2 linked regions of the Desulfurobacterium sp. TC5-1 genome follow. Each later gene encodes a partner of the first gene's protein in a complex. Links are inferred from orthologs where the notes say so. Each region holds a gene or a part of one and is shown in the gene's direction. Other genes may lie near its edges.

What was found.
Region 2: the proteins of secY (region 1) and secG are in contact, whole or in part, in a crystal structure (PDB 5AWW), measured with the Thermus thermophilus proteins. The link is inferred for Desulfurobacterium sp. TC5-1 from one-to-one orthologs. Residues at the interface, in WP_096411648.1 of Thermus thermophilus: Leu14, Gln16, Arg17, Phe20, Ile34, Pro35, Pro37, Ile72, Arg108, Arg109, Asn112, Gln113, Arg116, Ile117, Ile120, Pro145, Gly146, Trp147, Phe152, Phe155, Val156, Val159, Thr160, Val162, Ala163, Gly164, Ala166, Leu167, Trp170, Glu173; in WP_223903268.1 of Thermus thermophilus: Tyr5, Ile9, Tyr12, Leu13, Ala16, Leu19, Val20, Val23, Leu24, Gln26, Glu27, Pro28, Gln30, Gly31, Ala32, Asp34, Leu35, Met36, Gly37, Gly38, Ser39, Ala40, Asp41, Leu42, Phe43, Ala45, Arg46, Val48, Tyr53, Thr56.

The regions. Positions count from the first base shown.
Region 1 is NZ_ATXC01000001.1:1,248,103-1,251,247, reverse strand. What follows is about bases 110-2,934. They hold secY (preprotein translocase subunit SecY), read left to right. Parts: upstream 110-768; coding sequence 769-2,100; downstream 2,101-2,934. Other genes in these bases: map (type I methionyl aminopeptidase), read left to right, coding at 2,653-2,934; H153_RS0106495 (adenylate kinase), read left to right, coding at 2,097-2,660; rplO (50S ribosomal protein L15), read left to right, coding at 307-765; rpmD (50S ribosomal protein L30), read left to right, coding at 120-305; rpsE (30S ribosomal protein S5), read left to right, coding at 110-116. In the rest of the region: more of rpsE, read left to right, coding at 1-109; more of map, read left to right, coding at 2,935-3,145. UniProt on the Bacillus subtilis protein: The central subunit of the protein translocation channel SecYEG. Consists of two halves formed by TMs 1-5 and 6-10.
Region 2 is NZ_ATXC01000001.1:599,913-603,003, reverse strand. Bases 1-2,771 are described here. They hold secG (preprotein translocase subunit SecG), read left to right. Parts: upstream 1-1,133; coding sequence 1,134-1,409; downstream 1,410-2,771. Other genes in these bases: glnD ([protein-PII] uridylyltransferase), read left to right, coding at 1,959-2,771; H153_RS0103010 (phospholipase D family protein), read left to right, coding at 1,406-1,957; tpiA (triose-phosphate isomerase), read left to right, coding at 381-1,130; clpX (ATP-dependent Clp protease ATP-binding subunit ClpX), read left to right, coding at 1-370. In the rest of the region: more of glnD, read left to right, coding at 2,772-3,091. UniProt on the Bacillus subtilis protein: Involved in protein export. Participates in an early event of protein translocation.

The DNA.
Region 1 (3,145 bases):
TTAAACTTCCTGAAGAGTTTGCCCAGCTTCGTGGTGTATCTACCGAAGAGCTTAGAAGACGCTGGAAGCTTCCGGGAAGAAGAATTACGCCGGAAGGCGAGATTATCAGGAGGTAATAGATGGCTAAGGTTAAGATAACGCTTGTAAGAGGGCTTGCCGGAAAGAGTAAAAAGAAGAGAGCCACACTTGAGGCTCTTGGTCTGAGAAAAAGAGGAAGAAGCACTGTTAAAGAGCTAAATCCTGCTATCGAAGGGATGATAGATAAGGTTAGAGAGCTTGTAAAAGTAGAACCACTGGAGGAGTGAAATGGAACTTAAATTACATAACCTGAAACCAAATAAAGGTGCCGTTAGAGAGAAAAAGAGAGTTGGTAGAGGTCATGGTTCTGGTGTTGGTAAAACTTCCGGTAGAGGGCAAAAAGGCCAGAAGGCTCGTTCCGGATGGAGTGGTGGAACAAGACCAGGATTTGAAGGTGGACAGACACCTCTTTACATGAGATTTCCAAAAAGAGGATTTTCTAATTATCCTTTCAAGAAAGAGTATGAAGTTGTTAACGTTAAGGACCTTAACAGGTTTGAAGAGGGAACGGAGGTTACTCCTGAGGTTTTGGCTTCTGCAGGACTTGTTGCGAGAAATAAGCCTGTGAAGATTCTTGGGGATGGAGAGATTAACGTTAAGCTTACAGTTAGAGCCCACAAGTTTTCTGCATCTGCCAGGGAAAAGATAGAAGCAGCAGGTGGCGTTTGTGAGATTATAGAGAGGTAATAAATGAACCTTTCCAAGATATTTGCCAATGTGTTTGAAGTACCGGAATTAAAGAAGAGGCTTCTATTTACGTTTGCGCTCCTTGCCGTTTTCAGGCTTGGAGCGCATATACCAACTCCGGGTATTAATGTTGCGGCTCTTTCTGAATTTTTCCAGAGAGCACAGGGGACGATGTTCGGTTTTATGGATGCCTTTTCCGGTGGTGCGCTTTCAAAGCTGACAATTTTTGCACTTGGCGTTATGCCTTACATCAGTGCTTCCATTATAATGCAGCTTTTTACCGTTGCGTTTCCATCTCTTGAAAAACTTGCAAAAGAAGAGGGTGAGTACGGAAGGAAAAAGATTAACCAGTACACCCGCTACGGTTCTGTTGCACTTGCGTTTATTCAGGCTTTGGGTATAGCTATAGGCCTTCAAGGCATGAAAAGTCCTTCAGGTATACCTGTAGTGCCAAATCCCGGTTTCACATTTATTTTTGTCTGCGTTACCACGCTGGTAGCTGGTTCAACATTCCTTATGTGGCTTGGCGAGAAGATAACGGAACATGGTGTTGGTGAAGGTATGTCACTGCTTATCTTTGCAGGTATTGTCAGCAGAATACCTTCATCAGTTATAAACGTGATTACGCAGTTTAAAAGTGGAGAACTTTCACTTTTTAAATTGATAGGAATTATCCTTATTATTCTTACAATGACTGCACTTGTAATATACGTTGAAATGGCAGAAAGGAGAGTTCCTCTTCAGTATGCCAAACGCTCAACGCCTCAGGTTGGCGGAACATACACCAGTTTTCTGCCTATAAAGCTTAACCCTGCTAACGTTATTCCTATTATCTTTGCGGCATCAATTATGATGTTTCCAGCAACAATAACAAAGTTTATCCACGCTTCCTGGGCTCAGAAGATAGCTCAGATTCTTACACCTGGAACACCAACCTATCTGATTATTTACGGTGTGCTTATCTTTTTCTTCACCTACTTTTACACTGCAGTTATCTTCAATCCTGAAGAGATTGCCGACAACCTTAACAAGGCAGGTGGTTTTATTCCGGGTGTTAGAGCCGGTAAAGACACGGTTGAATATCTTGACAGGATCGTTTCAAGATTGACCTTTGCAGGTGCCGTTTTCCTTACAGCCATAGCTATTGTTCCTCTCATAATTATGCAGAAAATGCATTTCCCGTTTTACTTTGGCGGAACGGCACTTCTGATCGTTGTTGGTGTTGCCCTTGATACATTGAGAAGGATAGAGGCTTTTGCTCTGAACGTTTCTTACGAAGGATTCTTAGGAAAGAGGAAGAGACGCAGGAGAACTGGATTTGGGGGAGTAAGATGATAAAAGTTATATTCCTGGGACCTCCGGGAGCCGGTAAGGGGACTCAGGCTGTGAGAATAGCGGAAAAGTATGGAGTTCCTCACATTGCTACCGGTGATATCCTCAGGGCGGCTGTTAAAGAGGGAACGGAGCTTGGAAAGCTTGCAAAGTCTTACATGGACAAGGGAGAGCTTGTTCCTGATGATGTAATAATAGGCATTATAAAAGAGAGGCTTTCTCAGGATGATGTTAGAAAGAACGGTTTTATCCTTGATGGATTTCCAAGAACGCTTCCTCAGGCTGAAGCTCTTGATGAACTTTTAAAAGAGATAGGAATGGAACTTGATAAGGTTATCTACCTTAACGTTGAAGATGAAGAGATAGTTAAAAGACTTCTTGCAAGAGGAAGGGCAGACGATAAGGAAGACGTTATCCGCAATAGGCTTGAGGTTTACAGAAAACAAACAGCACCTCTTATCGATTACTACACCAGCAAAGGTCTTTTGGCAGAGATAAACGGTGTTGGGGATATTGACGAAATTACAGGTAAGATAGAAGAGGCAATAGGAGTAAATGGTTAAAAGGATTAAACCAAAGATAATTTTGAAAAGCCCTGAAGAGGTAGCCAGATTAAGGAATGCAGCGGCTCTAACTATGGAGATTCTCCTTAAAATAGGAGAAGAGGTAAAGCCGGGAGTATCAGCTCTTGATATAGATAAGCTTGCTAAAAGTTACTGTAAAGAATACGGTGTAAAACCGGCCTTTTTAGGGTATGCTGGCTTTCCCGGAGCCATCTGTGTTTCTGTGAATGAAGAGGTTGTCCACGGTCTACCGACGAAGAAGAAGGTGTTTAAAGAGGGAGACATTGTCAGCCTCGATTTTGGCGTTATAAAAGATGGATTCTATGGTGATGTTGCCATAACGTTTCCAGTCGGGAAAATTTCGGAAAGCGCTGAAAGGCTCTTGAAAGTGACTAAAGAATCTCTCTACAAAGGTATAGAGCAGGCTTTGCCTGGAAACAAGCTTATAGATATTTCCAGGGCTGTACAGAGGTACGTTGAAGGGC
Region 2 (3,091 bases), 650 kb from region 1 along the record:
CCTTGTGAAATTCGGACTTATACCTGAACTTATAGGAAGGTTGCCTGTAATAGCCACCCTGTCGGAGCTTCAGGAAGAGGATCTTATCAGGATACTTAAAGAACCCAAAAATGCTCTTGTTAAGCAGTATAAGAAGTTGTTTGAGCTTGAGGGTGTAGAACTTGAATTTACCGATGATGCCTTAAGAGAAATTGCAAGGGAAGCTATTAAAAGAAAAACCGGTGCCAGAGGCTTGAGAGCTATAATGGAGAAACTGATGACTGATATAATGTTTGAGGTTCCAAATAGAAGAGACATAAAGAAAGTGACTATTGACAGGGAAGCGGTTCTTACTGGAAAGCCTAAATATGAACTTGTTAAAGCATCTTGAGGAGGATGGTGTGAGAAAGCCTTTAATTGCTGGAAACTGGAAGATGAACAAGACAGTTTCTGAGAGTATCGAGTTTGCCAGAGATTTTGTCAAGGCCGTTTCTAACGTTACTGATAGGGATATTCTTATCTGTCCCCCTTTTACTTCTCTATATCCTGTAAGTGAAATTTTTAATGGAACAAATGTAAGGCTTGGTGCTCAGAACATGTATTTTGAGGAAAAAGGTGCTTTTACCGGCGAAATTTCACCGTTGATGTTGAAAGATGCCGGATGCAGCTTTGTCATTTTGGGGCATTCGGAGAGAAGACATATCTTTGGTGAAAGTAATGAGCTTATAAATAAGAAAGTTTTGTCTGCAGTTTCTCACGGTTTAGTTCCTGTTCTCTGCGTTGGTGAGCTTCTTGAGGAAAGAGAAGAGGGAAAAACGTTTGATGTTGTTGGAAGTCAGCTTGAAGAGGGTCTCAAAGGGGTTTCAGCTGACAGCGAATTTGTTATTGCTTACGAGCCTGTGTGGGCTATTGGAACCGGTAAAACGGCGACGCCGGAACTTGCTGAAGAGGTTCACAGGTTTTTAAGAGAAAAACTCTCGGAGCTTTTTGGAAGTAAAAAAGCTGAATCTGTGAGAATTCTTTACGGTGGAAGCGTTAAACCTGAAAATGTTGACGGCTTGATGGCGATGAACAATATAGATGGTGCCCTGGTAGGTGGGGCAAGTTTGAAGGTTGAATCTTTTGTAAAAATTGTGAACTTTGGGAGGTAACGGATGTTTACCCTTTTACTTATAGTTCATGCCGTTCTTGCGATTCTTCTTGTTATTGTTGTTCTTATTCAGCCAGGGAAAGGTGATATTTCTTCCCTCATGGGTGGTGGAAGTGCTTCTTCTGCTTTTGGAGCAGATACGGCGTCTGTTCTTACGAAAACGACGGCAATTCTTGGCGCACTTTTTATCCTTAATTCTATTTTCCTCTCAGTTATAGGTTCTAAATACCTTGGTGGTTCTTCTGTTGTTGATAAGGTAAAAGTGGAGCAAAAGCGGTGAGGAAGGTTTTTCCTCTCCTGTTGATTTTTTATTTTTCCCTTTTTTCATGTTCCTTCCAGAAGGAGCAGAAGCCGGTTGTTTCAGGTGCAGCTTCTATTTCTGTTGAGGTTCATTTTTCGCCACGGGGTGGTTGTACCGATACCCTGATAAAAGAGATAAATAGTGCAAAGCACAGTATAGATGCCGCCATATACAGTTTTACATCAAAAAAGATAGTTAAGGCTTTTATTAGAGCTCATAAAAGGGGCGTCAAGGTAAGGGTTATAATAGATCAGGGAACTGCAAAATCTAAAAGGTGCGTGGCGCCAATCCTTAAGAAGGCAGGTGTTCCGGTTCGATTTAAAAGGGGAAGTGGCGGTGGATTGATGCACAACAAATTTGCGGTTATAGATGGAAGAACCGTTATTACGGGAAGTTTTAACTGGACTGTGAGTGCTGAAAAGAGGAATGACGAGAACCTTGTTGTTATAAAAGATGATTTGCCGTTGGCGCACCGTTACGAGAAGGTTTTTGATAGACTCTGGCATCTGGCGGGACTGGAGGAGTAGCTTGAATCTTGAGTCTCTTAAGGAAGAGTATTTCAAAGAGAGGGAAAGGATAAAAAAACGCCACTTTGATAAAGAGACAGGCTTTCACGTGGCTCAGGATTTAAAAAATGCTCTTGATAAACTTTTAAAGGGTGTCTTTCCCCATTTTTTTGGCAGGTGGAGCATTCCGTGTTGTCTTGTTGCTCTTGGTGGTTACGGAAGAGGAGAACTCAACTTCTACTCAGACATGGATTTTAACCTTCTTTATGACGGTAAGCTCACAGATGCTTACAAAGAAGATCTTGAAGCTTTCTACTACTATATGCTTTCTTTTAACATAGATCTTGGCTATGCGCCAAGGAGTGTTGATGAGGCTCTTTCACTTGCGAAAAATGACCTGAGCATTCTTACAAATTTTCTTCAAATTCGCTTTGTCGAAGGTGATAGAAAAGTTGCTGAGAGTTTTGAGAAGAAGTTTTTTCGTTTTGTGAAGAAAAATGCAGAAAACATTATCGATGAGATAGTTAAGTCAAGGAATGAAAGGTATAAAAGATTTTTTGGAACTGTCTATTATCAGGAGCCGAATGTAAAGGAAAGCAAGGGTGGATTAAGAGACCTTCATGAAGCATTCTGGATTGCGAAAATTGTTTACGATATTCAAAACTATTCAGGTTTTATAGATAAAAATATTATCGATTGGAAGAGTTTCAGAGATGTTATTTCAGCTTACGATTTTCTTTTGAGGGTCAGGAATCATCTTCACATAATAAGTGGACGAAAGAGTGACATTTTGAGTTTTCAGCTTCAGAGGGAAGTTGCTGAATTTTTCGGCTTTTCAAGGGACAATAAAGGCGTAGAAAGCTTTATGAAAAGTTACTTTAATTCAGCCCTTGACCTGTCGATTATTACGAGGGAAATAATAAGAAAGTCAAGAGAGTCTTTAAAAAGCAGTAGAAAGTCGATTTTCTCTGTTTTAAAGAAAGAGCACGAGTTAAGTCCCCATTTTTACGAGCACGAAGGGTCCCTTTATATCTACGAAAATAGGGAAACAGAAGTGTTAAAGAATCCGGCTCTTGTGGTTGAAGCTTTTAAACTTGTGCAGAAGTTTGGCTTTTCTATATCACCCACTGCCTTCAGCATATTCAAACTTTCTGC